3 regions of the Mesorhizobium sp. ArgA1 genome follow, and region 3 is predicted to be linked to each of the others. Evidence: predicted binding sites of a transcription regulator. Region 3 holds the regulator's gene; each other region holds the start of a gene.
What was found. The regulator LexA, encoded in region 3, represses DNA repair genes until DNA is damaged. The targets are predictions, from matches to a motif close to TGTTCNNNNTGTGTTCNG.
Positions count from the first base shown of each region.

Region 1: ACWGTI_RS07450 (sel1 repeat family protein) is a predicted target of LexA. The motif match lies at 2,586-2,603, and genes of this name have one in related genera.
Region 2: dnaE (DNA polymerase III subunit alpha) is a predicted target of LexA. The motif match lies at 2,113-2,130, and genes of this name have one in related genera.

Region 1 is NZ_JBSKBQ010000002.1:9,947-15,778, reverse strand. It holds gene ACWGTI_RS07470 (AMP nucleosidase) at 1-1,210, opposite strand, end outside; gene ACWGTI_RS07465 (hypothetical protein) at 1,339-1,533, opposite strand; gene ACWGTI_RS07460 (hypothetical protein) at 1,573-1,731, opposite strand; gene ACWGTI_RS07455 (DUF2147 domain-containing protein) at 1,953-2,294, opposite strand; gene ACWGTI_RS07450 (sel1 repeat family protein) at 2,736-3,002, shown strand; gene ACWGTI_RS07445 (branched-chain amino acid ABC transporter substrate-binding protein) at 3,378-4,499, shown strand; gene ACWGTI_RS07440 (acetyl/propionyl/methylcrotonyl-CoA carboxylase subunit alpha) at 4,555-5,832, opposite strand, start outside.
Region 2 is NZ_JBSKBQ010000008.1:88,059-93,890, forward strand. It holds gene ACWGTI_RS18650 (acetyl-CoA carboxylase biotin carboxylase subunit) at 1-1,994, shown strand, start outside; gene dnaE (DNA polymerase III subunit alpha) at 2,255-5,782, shown strand.
Region 3 is NZ_JBSKBQ010000003.1:84,347-90,178, reverse strand. It holds gene gltX (glutamate--tRNA ligase) at 1-43, opposite strand, end outside; gene ACWGTI_RS10170 (ComEC/Rec2 family competence protein) at 147-2,603, shown strand; gene lexA (transcriptional repressor LexA) at 2,597-3,340, opposite strand; gene ACWGTI_RS10160 (molybdopterin molybdotransferase MoeA) at 3,459-4,664, opposite strand; gene moaC (cyclic pyranopterin monophosphate synthase MoaC) at 4,665-5,147, opposite strand; gene trpC (indole-3-glycerol phosphate synthase TrpC) at 5,150-5,832, opposite strand, start outside.

The DNA of each region.
Region 1 (5,832 bases), on a different contig from region 3:
CGAGCGCGATGGCGCGCGACTGCGACAGCCGCTGCACCGGTCCGCGCTGGTCGCGCAGTTCCCAGTTGCGGTTGTCGATGGTGGCGACAGTGCCGGTGCGCATGATGCGCTTGAGATCGTAGCCGGAAAGTCCGGTGACTTCGGCGACCGCCTCCTGCAGCGCCACCTGGATCTCGGCCAGCGGCGGGATCGGCACCCACACCGGCAGGTCGTCATCCAGCACATGGTCCTCCCTGACATATGCATGCGCCAGCACATAGTCGCCCAGCGCCTGCGTGTTGCGCAGGCCGGCGCAATGGCCGAGCATCAGCCAGGCATGTGGCCTGAGTACCGCGATATGGTCGGTGATCGTCTTGGCGTTGGACGGGCCGACGCCGATGTTGACCATGGTGATGCCGCCATGGTTTGGCTTCTTCATATGATAGGCCGGCATCTGCGGCAGGCGTGGCGCCGCCACGCCTTCGCTGGGCGCGCTCTGCCCGGCCTTGGTGACGACATTGCCGGGCTCGACGAATTCGGTATAGCCGTGGCCGCCTTCCGCCATCTGGGTCCGGGCGCGGGCGACGAACTCGTCGATGTAGAACTGGTAGTTGGTGAACAGCACGAAGTTCTGGAAATGCTGCGGGCTGGTCGCCGTGTAATGCGTCATGCGGTGCAGCGAATAGTCGATGCGTTGCGCCGTGAACGGCGCCAGCGGCCTCGGTTCGCCGAACGCCACTTCGAATGTGCCATTGGCGATCTGGTCGTCGGTGCCGTCGAGATCCGGAACGTCGAACAGGTCGCGGATCGGCCGCTTGATGCGCTCGGCGGCGGCGCCATCGACATGTGAGCCTTCCAGGAAGGCGAAATGCAGCGGGATCGGCGTGGTTGATTCCGAAACCGTAACCGGCACGCCGTGATTGCGCATGATGAGCCGAAGCTGCTCGACGAGATAGGTTTCGAACAGCGCCGGCTGGGTGATGGTGGTCGAGAAATGCCCCGGCGTCGGCATGTGGCCGTATGCCTGGCGCGAGTCGATCTGGGTGAATGAATTGGTGGTGACGCCGATCTCCGGGTAGAAGGCACGGTAGCGCTTGCTTTCGTCGCCGCCGGCGGCAAGTGCCGCAAAGGAGTCACGCAGGAATTTGGTGTTGCGGTCGTAGAGCGCCTGCAAGGCGGCCACGGCCCTTCTGGCGTCGTCGAAGCTCTTCTTGCCGAAAGGCTCCGGCATGACGACCGATTCGATAGCTTGTGGGTAGATTCGCTTTTCCATGGCCTAATATAGAGACTTGAGGCCGCACTTGGGAGGGGGAGGGTGGCCACCAAGGCGGCCAAGGCGAAGATTTATTCTGGCACACCTCACCCGCGCTGCAGGCTGACCAGCAGAACAAAGCCAACGCCATGCTTCTTCGTCGCCGGCGCGTCGATCGTCGTGTCGGCGTCGGCCCGCATCATGGGCATGGCCAGGACCGGCGCCGACAGCACGATCAGGACGAGCGCCGCCCGCGGCAGAAGCCGAAGGGTCTTGAGGGCGTTGATGGCTGTGCGGTTCATGGCTTTGGCTTTTCTGTTTGGATCTACGTCTTTGTCGTCTCAGGGGCGGAAATGGTTCATGCAATTGAACTGGCAGGCGTTGGAACTTCCTGCATCCCAGGAGCGCGCGGGACGGCCGGCTTCGGCCACGAGAATGGCGAAGAACATGCCGAACAGGCTCATCAACAGGCAGACGATGGTGAAGCGGCGAGCGAGCATTTGGGTGGTGTCTCCTTGAACACGCCATCAAAATGCCCTGATGCGACTGAACCGGCTCTGATGCCGGCGTTCATCTGCGGTTCAAAGTGATTGACGATGTTTTAGGAAGAGCGTTGGCCCGATTACAGGCCGCGAGGTGCGCCTATGCCGGTAGGCCGTGGGCACCTGGAAAAGGAAACGGGGCCAGCTGGCCCCGTTATCGTTGCGTCAAAACAGCAAGCTCAGAGCTTCTGCCAGGTCTGGCTCTTGCAGATCAGCCCGCCGAGCACGCAGCCGCTCATCTTCAGCGAGGTACCCGACAGTGTGGCCTTGCCGGAATAGGTCTTGTCGTTTGCCGGATCTGTGATGTTGCCGGCATATTTGTTGTTCCCGGTCGCCTTGAGCGAACCGATGGTCTTGCCGGCATATTTGCCGGTCTTCAGGGTGATGGAGAATGAACCGCTGCCGCCAATGAGTGCGGTGTCGCCGGCTTGCGTCTTCCAATTGCCTTCGATCGGATCGGCCCAGGCCGCGCCCGCCATCATCAATGTGGCCGTCACGGCCAAGCTCACTTTGCGAAACATATCTGTCCTCCCTGTGGTTTTACGTGGAGCGCCGCCTCCCTGCCCCTTACGCAAACGTAAGCTAATCCAGCTCCCGGCAAAACAAAAGCGGGTGCCGTGAGGGAAGGTTTTGCAATTTTCATGAGGTCGACAAAACGCTCGGCGACCAGGAAATGAAACGATCGACGCGCCGGCTTTGCTTCCTGTGGTTAGCGGAGTGTTGACCGACGCCCGGCAAATTTTCGTCAAATCCGGTACGAAACAGCGCGATTGCTGGCTTTGTATCCTTAACGAATTTCCGCGTTTACCTCTTGTTTTAGCTTTGTTTTCTCCAAATTAAGCACGCCGTTTAACGACGGATTCAAGGCTCGGCTTCATTCTCGAAAGCATCGAAAGAGCGGCTCCCCAGGGGACACCGGGGACAGAAAAGGCCCGCTCTCGGGAGCCAGACAGGGGACTAAAATGGCACGTTTTGAAATGCTTGAAGCCGGCTTCGGCGCCATGGGGGCAACTGCCCAGGCCGACATTCTCTTCGAACTGGGCATGATGTATGCGACCGGCCGCGATTGCGAGACCGATGTCGTTGCCGCCCACAAATGGTTCAACATCGCCGCCATCAAGGGCTCGGTCCGCGCCGCCGAACTGCGCTCGGAACTGTCGGCTGCAATGTCCAAGGTCGAGATCGCCAGGGCGCTGCGTGAAGCCCGCGAATGGATGACCATCCACTGAGATCGCAGGCAGATTATCTAAAACAGGGAAGCCCCGGGATCGAAACCGCAAAAGACGGCTGGAACCGGTGAAATAACAGGGCCGCGGCAAGACGGTCGACAACGAAGAACAAGGACGCGGCAGGCCGACAAGGTCCAGCCGCGCACAATGGGGACGACGAGCAGGTTTTCGTGGCGCGGGGGCGCATGGGGACTGCTCCAAGAGCAAAAAGCCACGACCGGCCGGAACAAGGCTGGCGTGGCTTTTTGCGTTGAAGAGGCCCAATCGAGTGGCGCCGATGCGCCTAGACAGGCCCAGTGAAGGATGAAATTGTCCCGCCTTCTGAAAGAAGCGCGGCCAGAGCGGCTGCGCGAGTGTGGGAGGAGTTCTATCACCATGAAAAAAATGGGTATTTTGAGCGCGGCCGTATTTGGCCTGATGATGAGCGCGCCGGTTGCCTTTGCCGATGACATTACCATTTCGGTGGTCGGCCCGATGACCGGACAACTCGCCACGATCGGCGATCAGTTCAAGCAGGGCGCAACGGCAGCCGCCGACGCGATCAACGCCGCCGGCGGTGTCAACGGTTCGATGATCAAGCTCGACATCGAGGATGACCAGTGCGATCCCAAGCAGGCGGTTTCCGTCGCCAATCGCATCGTCGCCAACAGCGTCAAGTTCGTCGATGGCCACGCCTGCTCGGGCTCCGCCATTCCGGCCTCGGCCGTCTACGCCGAAGCCGGCGCGCTGATGATGAGCCCGTCCGCCTCCAATCCCGAGCTGACCGATGCCGCCGCCAAGGCCGGTTGGCCGACAATCATGCGCCTCTATACGCGCGACGACGCGCAGGGCGCCTTCATGGGCCCGTGGATCGCCAAGAAATATGCCGGCAAGAATGTCGTCATCCTGCATGACAAGAGCGCCTACGGCCAGGGCGTGGCCGATGCCGTCAAGGCGACGATGAATACCGGCGGTCTCAAGGAAATCGACTATGAAGGCATCAATGCCGGCGAAAAGGACTATTCGGCGCTCGTCACCAAGCTGAAGGACCTCAAGGCCGACGTCGTCTATTTCGGCGGTTACCATCCCGAGGCCGGCCTGATCCTGCGCCAGTCGGCGGAGCAGAACGTCAAGTTCCAGTTGATCATGCCGGACTCGATCGCCACGCCGGAATTCTGGCAGGTCGCCGGCCCGGCCGGTGAAGGCACCATGTTCGTCTTCCCGTCCGACCCGCAGGCCAAGCCCGAAGCCAAGGAGGCCATCGCCAAGATCAAGGCGGGCGGCTTCGTGCCGGAAGGCTTCACGCTGTTCTCCTACGCCGTCGTTCAGGCCTTTGCAGAGGGCATCAAGCGCGCCGGAACCGCCGATCCGGTCAAGGTTGCCGAAGCGCTGAAGAACGGCACGCCGTTCAGCACCGTGGTCGGCGAGGTCACCTTCGACGAGAAGGGCGATCTGAAGAATGCCAGCTACGACATCAACCAGTGGCATGACGGCAAATACGCGCCTATCGCGCAGTAATCGTCCGCGTGCTCCTGAAATGGCCGGGCTTCTCCCGGCCATTTTTGCTTAAGGGCTATGCAGCCTCTTCAACGAAGCGCACCAGCACGGTTCCGTCGGTGACCTGCGCGCCCTCACTCGCAATCTCGGCAATGACGCCGTCATGGCTGGCCGCGATCGTGTGCTCCATCTTCATCGCTTCCAGGATCAGCAGCGGCTGGCCTTTGCTCACGGTCTCGCCTTTTGCCGCGCGCACCAGCTTGACCAGGCCGGGCATCGGCGCGCGCAGGCTGCCGGAAGCGGCGGCGGCCTCGTCTGTCCGCGCCAGCGGATCCGGGACGAGGAAACTGTGGCCGACCGCGCCTTCGAACACGGTGACGTGGCCTGGCCAGCGGGCAAGGCGAGGGGCAGCGCGAAGATCGTGCGAGTTGACGCTGTCATAGGGCGCATCAAGCGCCACCTCGAAGCGGCCGTCCGGCCGCACTGAAACACGTGCCAGAATATCGTCCTCGCCATGACGCAGCCGCGTGCGCCTCGCGACGGTGTGGAAATGCGCATAGCCTGCCAGCGACGACCATGGATCGTCTGATGGCGGCAACGCACCGGCACCGGCTGCTGCAAGGGCGGCCGCGGCAACGATCTCGCTGCTCGGCGGGACGATCGCGGTCAGCGCTTCCTGATGCCTGCCGATCAGGCCGGTATCGACGTCGCCGGCGGAAAAGTCGGTGTCCGCGGCAAGTGCCGCGAGAAAGGCGGTGTTGACGGTCGAGCCGGCGATCTCGGTCTGCGACAAGGCTGTGCCGAGTGCGTCGAGCGCGGCTTGCCTGTCCTTGGCGTGGACCACCAGCTTGGCGATCATCGGATCGTAGAAGGGCGAGATCGCATCGCCGGCCCGCACGCCGGTCTCGATGCGTATCGTGGCGCCTTCTGGAGCGTTGTCGGGAAATGTGAGGTGATGCAGTGTGCCTGTCGCCGGCAAAAACCCTTTTGCCGCGTCCTCTGCATAGATGCGCGCCTCGAAGGCGTGACCGGAAAGTGCGATCTCGCTCTGCGTCTTCGGCAGCTTTTCGCCGCTAGCCACCCGCAGCTGCCACTCGACCAGGTCGGTGCCGGTGACCATTTCGGTGACGGGATGTTCGACCTGCAGGCGGGTGTTCATTTCCATGAACCAGAAGCGGTCGGGCTTCAGCCCTTGCGAGGCGTCGACGATGAACTCGATGGTGCCGGCGCCGGAATAGCTGATTGCCTTGGCGGCCTTGACCGCGGCGTCCGTCATCGCTTTGCGCAACGCCGGTGTCATGCCGGGCGCCGGCGCTTCCTCGATTACTTTCTGGTGGCGGCGCTGCGCAGAGCA
Region 2 (5,832 bases), on a different contig from region 3:
TCGCCAATCGCGGCGAGATCGCTTGCCGCGTGATCAAGACGGCGCGCAAGATGGGCATTGCCACCGTCGCGGTCTATTCCGACGCCGATCGTGACGCCGTGCATGTCGAAATGGCTGACCAAGCCGTGCATATCGGGCCTTCGCCAGCCGCGCAGAGCTATCTCCTGCCGGAAAAGATCATCGCCGCGTGCAAGGAAACAGGGGCTCAGGCCGTGCATCCCGGCTACGGCTTTCTCTCGGAGCGTGCGGCCTTCTGCGAGGCGCTGGAGGCTGAGGGCATTGTCTTCATCGGCCCCAAGCCCAAGGCGATCAAGGCGATGGGCGACAAGATCGAATCGAAGAAGTTTGCCAATGCTGCCAAGGTTTCCACGGTGCCCGGCTGGCTTGGCGTCATCGAGAATGCCGACCATGCCGAAAGAATAGCCGGTGAGATCGGTTATCCCGTGATGATCAAGGCTTCGGCCGGTGGAGGCGGCAAGGGCATGCGCATCGCCTGGAGCCAATCGGAAGTGCGCGACGGTTTCGACCGGGCGCGTTCCGAAGCCAAAAGCTCGTTCGGCGACGACCGCGTCTTCATCGAGAAATTCGTCGTCGATCCGCGCCATATCGAGATCCAGGTACTGGCCGACGCACATGGCACCGCGCTCTATCTCGGCGAGCGCGAATGCTCGATCCAGCGCCGCAACCAGAAGGTCGCCGAAGAGGCGCCATCGCCGTTTCTCGATGCCAAGACCAGGAAGGCCATGGGCGAGCAGGCAGTCGCGCTGGCTCGGGCGGTCGACTATCAGAGCGCCGGCACCGTCGAGTTCATCGTCGACGCTGAAAAGAACTTCTATTTTCTTGAAATGAATACGAGATTGCAGGTCGAGCACCCGGTGACGGAGCTCGTCACCGGTATCGATCTGGTCGAGCAGATGATCCGCGTCGCCGCCGGCGAAAAGCTCGCGATAAAGCAGAGCGACGTCAAGCTGAACGGCTGGGCGGTGGAAAGCCGCCTCTATGCCGAAGATCCCTATCGCAATTTCCTGCCGTCGATCGGCCGGTTGACGCGCTACCGGCCGCCAGAGGAGGGCACGTTCGGCGACATCGTCATCCGAAACGACACCGGCGTCACCGAAGGCTCCGAGATTTCTTTGTTTTATGACCCGATGGTGGCCAAGCTCTGCACCTGGGCGCCGACGCGGCTGGCGGCGATCGACGCCATGTCGGAAGCGTTGGACAGTTTCGTCGTCGACGGTATCGAGCACAACATTCCGTTCCTGGCAGCGCTGATGCAGCATCCGCGCTGGCGCGAAGGGCGGATATCGACGGGCTTCATTGCTGAGGAATATCCGGACGGTTTCGCGCCGATCGTTCCGGACGCTGACGAAAAGGCGGTGCTGGCGGCGATCGCCACGGCGGTCGAACTTTTGCGCCGCGACCGGCTCGATCGCTTAAGCGGGCGACTGGCGCCGCATTCGGGGGCGCTCAAGCGTGACTGGGTGGTGAAGGTCGGCGAGGACTATCTCCAGGCTTCGATGACCGAGGGCATGATCTCCATTCCGATGGAAATCGACCTGTCGGTCGATGGCGGCAAGGCGCTGACGGTGACGTCCGACTGGCGGCCGGGCGATCTGATCTGGCGCGGTCAGGTGGGCGCCCGCAAGGTCACGGCGCAGATCAGGCCGCTGCCGAACGGTCTGCGCATCGCCTGGAAGGGCATGTCGGTGATGGCACGCGCCATGTTGCCGCGCACGGCTGAGCTGGAAAAGCTGATGCCGGAAAAGGTGGCGCCGGACACGTCCAAGCTGCTGCTTTGCCCGATGCCGGGGCTGGTCGTGTCGATTGCGGTCCTTGAGGGCCAGGAGGTCAAGGCCGGCGAGACGCTGGCCGTGGTCGAGGCAATGAAAATGGAAAACGTGCTGCGCGCCGACCGTGATCTTGTCGTGTCGAAACTCAACGCCAAACCGGGCGACAGCTTGGCGGTGGACGCGGTGATCATGGAATTCGCCTAGAGATTGTTTGGAAATTCTACTCCGGCGGCCATCTGAAGGCGTTTTCTGCGCTTCCGGTGCTCACGGACCCAAAAGTCCGCTGCGCGCCGGTTCTCGAAACCACCATCATATGACTCGCCGGAGCGAATTTCGAACCAATCTCTGAGTTGAGCTGGCGCGGGCACGGAAGCCTGTGGTCGGTGGTCGTTTGTGCTGGACTGGCATAGCCCGGTCCGGGACAATACATCTCCATCGACTCAAAGCCTTAGGCGCGATAAATCATGGCGGATGACAAACTTCCACGCGACCCCCTGAAGCGCGAAGCAGCGATTGCTGCCGCGCGCCCGGAGACGCCGGCGCGTCCGTTCATCCATCTGCGCGTGCATTCGGCCTACTCGCTGCTCGAAGGCGCCTTGCAGGTCGCCGCCATTGTCGGCCATGCCGTCAAGGACGAGTGCCCGGCAATCGCCGTCACCGACACCAACAATCTGTTCGGCGCGCTGGAATTCGCCCAGAAGGCGGTGAAGGAGGGTATCCAGCCGATCATTGGCTGCCAGGTCGATCTCGCTTTTTCCGGCGAGACGAGCGACGCGCAGCGCGACCGCCGCCGTCATGGTCCGGAGATGCATGCCGTGGTGCTGCTGGCCGCCACCGAGGCCGGTTATGGCAATCTGGTCAGGCTGGTCAGCCAGGTCTATCTGGAGACGCCGCCGGGCGAGCCCGTGCATCTGACGTCAGCAATGCTGGAGGGCCATAGCGATGGCCTGATCTGCCTCAGCGGCGGGCCGCGCGGTCCGATCGGCCGAGCGCTGAAGGAAGACCGCCGCGACCTCGCCGAAGCGAGGTTGCTGGCGCTCAAGGCGCTGTTTGGCGACCGGCTCTATGTCGAGCTGGACCGCGTGTCCGGCTATGACCGCGCCATCGAGAAATCATCGGTCGATCTTGCCTATATCCATGACCTGCCGCTGGTCGCCACCAATGAGGCGTTCTTTTCCGCGCGCGACGACTATGACGCGCATGACGCGCTGATCGCCATTGCCGAAGGTTCGGTCGTTGCCGCCGACAACCGCCGCAGGCTGACATCGGACAATTTCCTGCGCAGCCAGGCCGATATGGCACGACTGTTCGCCGATCTGCCGGAAGCGATCGACAACACCGTCGAGATCGCGCTGCGCTGCTCCTATTATCCGAAGAACCGCAACCCGATCCTGCCGCGCTTTACCGGCGGCGATGTCGCCGACAATGAGGTGGCGCTGAAGGCCGAGGCAGACGAATTGCGCCGCCAGGCCCATGAAGGGCTCGACGCGCGGCTGGCGGCCCATGGACCCACTGCCGGCTATACCGCCGAGCAGTATCGCGAGCGGCTCGATTTCGAGCTTTCCATCATCGAGAAGATGAAGTTCCCCGGCTACTTCCTGATCGTTGCCGACTTCATCAAATGGGCGAAGGCGCAAGGCATTCCGGTCGGGCCCGGCCGCGGTTCGGGCGCCGGATCGTTGGTCGCCTATTCCACCACCATCACCGACATCGACCCTTTGCGCTTCTCGCTGCTGTTTGAGCGCTTCCTCAATCCCGACCGCGTGTCGATGCCCGACTTCGATATCGACTTCTGCCAGGACCGGCGCGAAGAGGTGATCCGCTACGTCCAGCAGAAATACGGCCGCGACCAGGTGGGGCAGATCATCACCTTCGGTACGCTGCAGGCGCGCGCCGTGCTGCGCGACGTCGGCCGCGTGCTGCAGATGCCTTACGGCCAGGTCGACAAGCTGTCCAAAATGGTGCCGCAGAACCCGGCCAATCCGGTCAAGCTGGCGGACGCCATCGCCAACGAGCCGCGTTTTGCCGAAGAGGCCGAGAAGGAGCCGATCGTCCAGACGCTGCTCGATATGGCGCAGAAACTCGAAGGGCTCTACCGCCACGCCTCGACGCATGCCGCCGGCATCGTCATAGGCGACCGGCCGTTGTCGGAGCTGGTGCCGATGTACCGCGATCCGCGCTCGGACATGCCGGTCACCCAGTTCAACATGAAATATGTCGAGCAGGCAGGGCTGGTGAAATTCGACTTCCTCGGCCTCAAGACGCTGACGGTGCTGGAGACGGCGGTGAAGCTGATCCGCCGCCGCGGCATCGAGATCGACCTGGCGACGATCCCGCTCGACGATCCTGAAACCTACGCCATGCTGTCGCGCGGCGAAGTGGTCGGTGTGTTCCAGGTGGAAAGTGCCGGCATGCGCAAGGCGCTGATCGGCATGCGGCCCGACTGCATCGAGGACATCATCGCGCTGGTGGCGCTCTACCGCCCCGGCCCGATGGAGAACATCCCGACCTACAATGCCAGAAAGCATGGCGAGGAGGAGATGGCCTCGATCCATCCCAAGATCGACCATCTGGTGAAGGAGACGCAAGGCGTCATCGTCTACCAGGAACAGGTCATGCAGATCGCGCAGGAGCTTTCCGGCTACTCGCTCGGCGAAGCCGACCTTCTGCGCCGCGCCATGGGCAAGAAGATCCGCGCCGAGATGGACAAACAGCGCGAGCGTTTCGTCACCGGCGCCGTCGAGCGCGGCGTCGGCAAGCCGCAGGCCGACTTCATCTTCGACCTTCTTGCCAAGTTCGCCGACTACGGCTTCAACAAATCGCATGCCGCGGCCTACGCCGTGGTTTCCTACCAGACCGCCTATCTCAAGGCGCATTATCCGGTGGAATTCCTGGCCGCGTCGATGACGCTCGACATGGGCAACACCGACAAGCTCGCCGATTTCCGCCAGGATGCGCTGCGCCTCGGCATCGAGGTGGTGGCGCCTTCGGTGATGTCGAGTTTTCGCGACTTCGAGGTCGGCGAAAACCGGATCTATTACTCGCTGGCGGCGCTCAAGGGCGTCGGCGACGCGGCAGTCGAGCACATCGTCGCGATGCGTGGCGAAAAGCCGTTCAAGAACCTTGCCGACTTCTGCGAGCGAGTCGATCCGAAGATCGTCGGCAAGCGCGTCTTCGAAAGCCTGATCATGGCCGGCGCGCTCGACTGTTTCGGTCATGACCGCGCCCAGATGATGGCCGGCGTCGAACGGATGATGGGACTGGCCTCGCTGGCGCAGCAGAATGCGATTTCGGGCCAGCACGACATTTTCGGTGCGTCGCTCGGCGCGCAGTCGCAGGCGCTCAATCTGCCCCAGACCGATCCCTGGCTTGCCGCCGACCGGCTGCACCGCGAATTCCAGGTGGTCGGCTTTTATCTCTCGGCGCATCCGCTCGACGAGTACAAGGCTGCTTTGCAGAAGATGCGGGTGCAGAACTGGGGCGAATTCTCGGCCGCGGTGAAGCGCGGTGCCGCTGCCGGGCGGCTTGCCGGCACCGTCACCACCAAGCAGGAGCGCAAGACCCGCACCGGCAACAAGATGGGCGTCATCACCTTTTCCGACACATCTGGCCAGTATGAAGCCGTGCTGTTTTCCGAGGGGCTGGCGCAATATCGCGATCTGCTTGAGCCCGGCCGTTCGGTGGTAATCACCGTGTCGGCGGAGGACAGGCCCGAAGGCGTCAATCTTCGCATCCAGACGGTGCAGTCGCTGGAAGACGAGGCAAGCCGCATCCAGAAGGCGCTGCGCATCTTTGTGCGTGACGCGGCTCCGATCAACATGCTGGCTGGCCAGTTGGCGGTGAAGGGCGAAGGGCAGATCAGCTTCGTGCTGATCAAGGAAGCCGGGCAGGGCGAGGTCGAGATCGAATTGCCCAACCGCTACCGCATCTCGCCGCAGATCGCGTCGGCCATGCGGGCCGTGCCGGGTGTGGTGGAAGTGGAACTCGTTTAGCCGATCTTCAGGCCACCCGTGACGCAATTCCGAACGGAAAACCGTTTCAC
Region 3 (5,832 bases):
CGGTGGGCGAGGGGGCAAAACGGGTGACGACCTTGTCGGACATGGAACTCTCGGAAAGGGCTGGAAAGCGGCGCATGATCGCGCGGACTTTCGCGCTTTGCGCGTTCATGTAGCATAGGAGGTCTGGGGCGCAAGGGGCAGACCCGATGGCTGGACGTGGCTGGGGCGCGAGGGAAGGCGAGGGCGCTGATGCAAGCGTCAGCGAACGCTCTCTGTTTGCCGATACTCCCTATGCCGAGCCGATGCCCATCGCGTTGCCCGAGACGCGACCTGGCCTCCGGCCCTTGTCTCCGGATGACGCGCCATCAGCGCCTGTCGCCGTGCCTGGAACTGGCATCCGTCTGGGCAGACTGCTCCGCCGTCCATCATGGCCCGCAATCCGCCGCAGCGTTGCAGTGGCCGCCGGCACGGAACTCGACCGTGGCGTTGCCTTCCTGCTGGTGCCGGTCTTCTTGGCGGCCGGGGTCATTGTCTATTTCTCGCTGGCCAGCGAGCCGGGCTTTGCCCAGCCAATCGCCATTGTGGCGTTGGCGACATGCTGTGCTGTCGCCACGCGATCCTGGCAAAGGACGCATCTGTGCTGCATGGCTGCGATGCTATGCGCGTTGGGCGTGGTTGCCGCCAAGGTCGAGACCTGGCGCGCCGGAACGCAGATGCTGGGCTCCGAGATCCAGACACGGTTGACCGGGCGCGTTGTCAGTCTTGAAGACATGGAGAATGGCCGCGTCAGGCTGACGCTCGACGTGATTTCCACCGCTCACCCCAAGCTGCGCTACGCGCCGGAGCGGGTCAGGCTCTCGGCGCGTGGGATTCCGGCCGATATGACGGCAGGCTCCCTGGTGACCGGCTATGCCAGGCTGTTGCCGCCGACGGGTCCGGTGCGGCCGGACAGCTACGATTTCTCCTTCGACAGCTATTTCAGCGGCATCGGCGGCAGCGGCTTCTTTCTCGGCAATCCCAAAACCATCGCCGCGCAGGAACCGCCGCCGCTGACTGCACGGCTCTCCTCTGCGATTGAGAATGCGCGCGAAAACATTGCCGATCATATCAGGGGCAAGATCGGCGGGGCCGAAGGCGAGATTGCCGCGGCGCTCATTGTTGGGGTGCGCGCCGGCATTCCGGACGAGGTCAACGAAGCGATGCGGCGCACCGGCATCTACCACATCATCTCCATTTCGGGTCTGCACATGGCGCTGGTCGCCGGCACCATCATGGCGTTGCTGCGTGGCGCCTTCGCGCTGTTTCCCGATTTCTCCTCGCGCCGGCCGGTGAAGAAATATGCGGCCGCCGTGGCACTCGTCTCGATCGCCGCCTATCTCGTCATTTCAGGCATCGTGGTCGCCGCAGAGCGCAGCTTCATCATGTTGGCGGTGATGCTCATCGCGGTGCTGTTCGATCGTGCCGCGCTCACCATGCGCAATCTGGCAATCTCGGCCATCGCCGTCATCCTGGTGTCGCCGCATGAGGTTGTCGGCCCGAGCTTTCAGATGTCGTTTGCTGCCACCGCCGCCCTTGTCGGCGCCTATGCCGGCTGGGCCGACTACCGCGCCGACAAAGTGAGAACGCCGCCGACAAAGCGCTCCCTTGCCGGTTTTCTGTCGCGAAGATTCTTGGCTGGCATGGGCGGCCTCGCCATGACCTCGATCATTGCCGGCAGCGCCACGTTGCTGTTCGCGATCTGGCATTTCCAGCGTGTGTCGCCGCTCAGCCTGCTCGCCAATCTCACCGTGATGCCGATCGTATCGCTGGTTGTCATGCCATTCGGAGTGCTCAGCGCGCTGGCCATGCCGTTCGGCGCGGACGGGCCGTTCCTCTACGTCATGGGCAAGGGCCTGACGGCAATGATCGCGATCTCTGCCTGGATCTCCGAGCGTTCGCCGCTCGATGCCGTCGGGCTGATCTCCATCCAGTCCGTATTGCTGGCAACGGTTGCACTGGTCATCGCGACCATGGCCACCACCTGGCTCAGACTGGCGGCCGTGCCTTTCGCGCTGGCCGGTCTGTTGACGGTGCCGCAGGTGCGCACGCCCGATGTGCTCATTTCCGAGGACGCGCATCTGGTGGCCGTGCCGATCGGTGGCGGCGAGCTCGCTCTCAACCGGGAGCGCGCAAACGAATTCACCACCGACAACTGGAAACGGGCGCTGATGGCCGAGACCATCATTCAGCCCGAGACATTTGAGACGGGAGACAGGCGGTTCGATCTCGATCCGCTCGACCTGCCGCCCGGCTCACCCTTCTACTGCACAGGCGATCTCTGCATTGCCCGGCACCCGTCCGGAGCCATTGTCGCGCTTGCAAAAGACCGCAAGACAGCCCAGCCAGCCTGCGCTTTCGCGAGCCTGATCGTCATCGACGACGCCACCGCCTACAATCCGTGCCGCGACCCGTTGGTTCTGGTCGTGACCAAGAAGCAGCTTGCCCGCGATGGTAGTGCCGCCGTCTTCTTCGATCCGCAATCGGCCGCGACAGCCCCAACCATTCGCTTCGCCGTCGACAAGCCCTACCGTCCCTGGCACGAGCAACGCCACTTCTCACGCGAAGCACGCGGCCTGCCGCCTTACAAGCAGCGCGAAAAGTACAAACCCAAGCCGGCTCAGTAACGCCTGATCAGCCCGACCAGCTTGCCCTGCACCTTGACCCGGTCCGGCCCGAAGATGCGGGTCTCATAGGCCGGATTGGCGGCTTCCAGCGCGATCGAGGCGCCCTTGCGGCGAAAGCGTTTCAGCGTCGCTTCCTCGTCGTCGACCAGCGCCACGATGATCTCGCCGGGGCTGGCGGTGTCGGCATTGCGGATGATGACCGTGTCGCCGTCGAAAATGCCGGCCTCGATCATCGAGTCGCCCTTGACCTCGAGCGCGTAATGTTCGCCGCCCATGATCATGTCGGGCGGCACCGAGATCGAATGCGTCTGGTGCTGGATGGCGTCGATCGGCACGCCGGCGGCGATGCGTCCCATCACCGGGATCGACACCGCCGAAACCGCGTCGTCATTGCCGGCAGACATCGAACGCGATGGCGAGGCCGGCTTGATCTGGCGGCCGAGACCGCCCTGGTTTTGACCGAGGCTGCCCTGGATGACGCTTGGTGAGAACTTTTTCGCCGCATTGAGGCCGGGCGCAATCGAGTCTGGCAGCCGCAGCACTTCCAGCGCACGCGCCCGGTTCGGCAGCCGGCGAATGAAACCGCGCTCCTCAAGCGCCGTGATCAGGCGGTGGATGCCGGACTTGGAAGCGAGGTCGAGCGCCTCCTTCATCTCGTCGAAAGACGGCGGGATTCCGCTCTCCTTCAGGCGTTCATGAATGAACATCAGGAGTTCATGTTGTTTGCGCGTCAGCATCGCGGCCCCCCGAGGGTTCTGAAACCAGAATCAGAAAAAACAAACCCAGAACAAACACTATCTGTTCCAGTTGTGTTCCGCAACCTTTTAAAGTTTAATGAATGTGTTGACGTTTTGTTCAGCGTAACATCAGCACGCTGCAGGCGGCGCCCGCGGCGGCGGCCGGAGCGAAGGGCTCGCGCACGATCAAGCCGTTGGCGTCGGCCAGCATTCTCAGCATCGAGGAATCCTGGATGCCGAACGGCGTTGCGACAAGTGCGCCGGCTTCTTCCCGGACCACGGCGCGCACGTAGTCCTGCCTGAGATCGTTGGCCGGCATCGCGGCGCCGAGCTGCGCCTGCCGCATATCCTGCCGATGGACGCGGCCACCCAGCTGCGCCAAAAGCGGTTTCAGGAACAGTTGCGAGCAGACCAGGCTCGCCACCGGGTTGCCGGGCAGGCCGATGCATCTGATTTCGCCGAGCCGCCCGAACATCAGCGGCTTGCCCGGGCGCATGGCGAGCTTCCAGAAATCGAGCTTCATGCCTTCGCCGTTAAGCACGTCGTGCACAAGGTCGTGGTCGCCGACCGAAGCTCCGCCGAGCGTGACGATGACGTCGGCCTTTGCCGCGACTGCCTTCTGCACCAGTGCTGCAATCGCCTCCCTGCGGTCGGCCGCGATACCGAGATCGAGAGCGCGCGCGCCGACCGATTGCGCGGCGGCCGCGACGCCATAGGCATTGGACGAGATGATCTGGTCGGGGCCAAGCGCGCTGCCCGGCGGCAGCAACTCGTCGCCGGTGGCGATGATGGCGACCAGCGGCCGTTGCACCACATTCACCATCGGATGGTTGGCCGATGCCGCCAGCGAAAGTGCGGCCGGATCGAGCACGCGGCCTTTCTCCAGCAGGACGTCACCTTGCGCAAAATCCAACCCCCGGCGGCGGATGTTGCGTTCCTTTGCCGTCGGCTCGGTGACCTCGACCTGGCCACCGCCGAGATCCCTGACATTTTCCTGGATGACGATGGTGTCTGCGCCTCCAGGCAGCGGCGCGCCCGTGAAGACGCGCACGGCCTCACCCTTGCCGACAGTGCCGTCAAAGCCGCGCCCGGCTGGCGCCATTCCGATTACAGAAAGCCGCGCCGGGGCGGATGCCACATCCTGCGCGCGCGCCGCATAGCCGTCCATGGCGGACGCGTTGAAAGGCGGCTGGGTGCGCAGCGCTACGACAGGCTCCGCCAGCACCCGGCCGGCCGCATCCGCCAGCGCGACGCTTTCACCCCGCAGCACGGTAGCGCCGTCGAGGAGGCGTTGAAGCGCCTCGGCGACCGGAACCAGCGCCATTTACGAACCCGCCTTGTAGTCGCCGGACTTGCCGCCGGTCTTTTCCACCAGCCTAATGCCGGAGATGATCATGGCGCGGTCGACCGCCTTGGCCATGTCGTAAATGGTCAGGCAAGCCACCGATGCAGCGGTCAGCGCCTCCATCTCGACGCCCGTCTTGCCGGTGACGCGGGCGAGCGCGGTGACCCTGAGGCCGGGCAAAGCGGGATCCGGCTCGATGTCGACCGACACCTTGGTCAACAGCAGCGGATGGCAGAGCGGAATCAGCTCATGCGTCTTCTTGGCCGCCATGATGCCGGCGATGCGCGCTGTGCCCAGCACATCGCCCTTCTTGGCGTCGCCATCGAGGATCATCTTCAGGGTTTCAGGCCGCATCGAGACAAAGCCCTCGGCGACTGCCGTGCGCGTCGTCTCGTCCTTGCCGCCGACATCGACCATGTTGGCCTCGCCCTTGGCGCCGAGATGGGTGAGGGCGGCTGTCATCGTCAGGCTACCTCGGCTGTCGCCTTGCCTGTCAAAAGCAGGCGCGTTGCCGTGGCGACATCCTCTTGCCGCATCAGGCTTTCGCCGACAAGGAAGGTTTCGATGCCGGTCTTTTGCATCCTGAGGCAATCGTCGTGGGTGAAAATGCCGCTTTCGCTGACCAGCAATCGGCCGCCCGGCACCATCGAAGCCAGCCGCTCCGAGGTTTCAAGGCTGGTCTCGAATGTTCTCAGATTGCGGTTGTTGATGCCGATCAGCTGCGACGACAGTTTTACCGCGCGCTGCGTCTCGGCCTCGTCATGCACCTCGATCAGCGCATCCATGCCGAGTTCGAATGCGGTCGCTTCCAGTTCGCTAGCCAAGGCATCGTCGACGCTGGCCATGATGATCAGGATGGCATCGGCGCCCCAGGCGCGTGCCTCGTAGACCTGATAGGGGTCGAACAGGAAATCCTTGCGCAGCGCGGGAAGCGACACCGCCTTGCGCGCGTTGGTGAGAAATTCCGGCGCGCCCTGGAAGGACGGCGCATCGGTCAGCACCGAAAGACAGGCGGCGCCGCCTTTCTCATAGGCCTGCGCCAGCGCTGGCGGGTCGAAATCGGCGCGGATCAAGCCTTTGGAAGGGCTCGCTTTCTTGATTTCGGCGATCAGCCCGAAACTGCCCGATCTGCGCTTCGCCTCAAGCG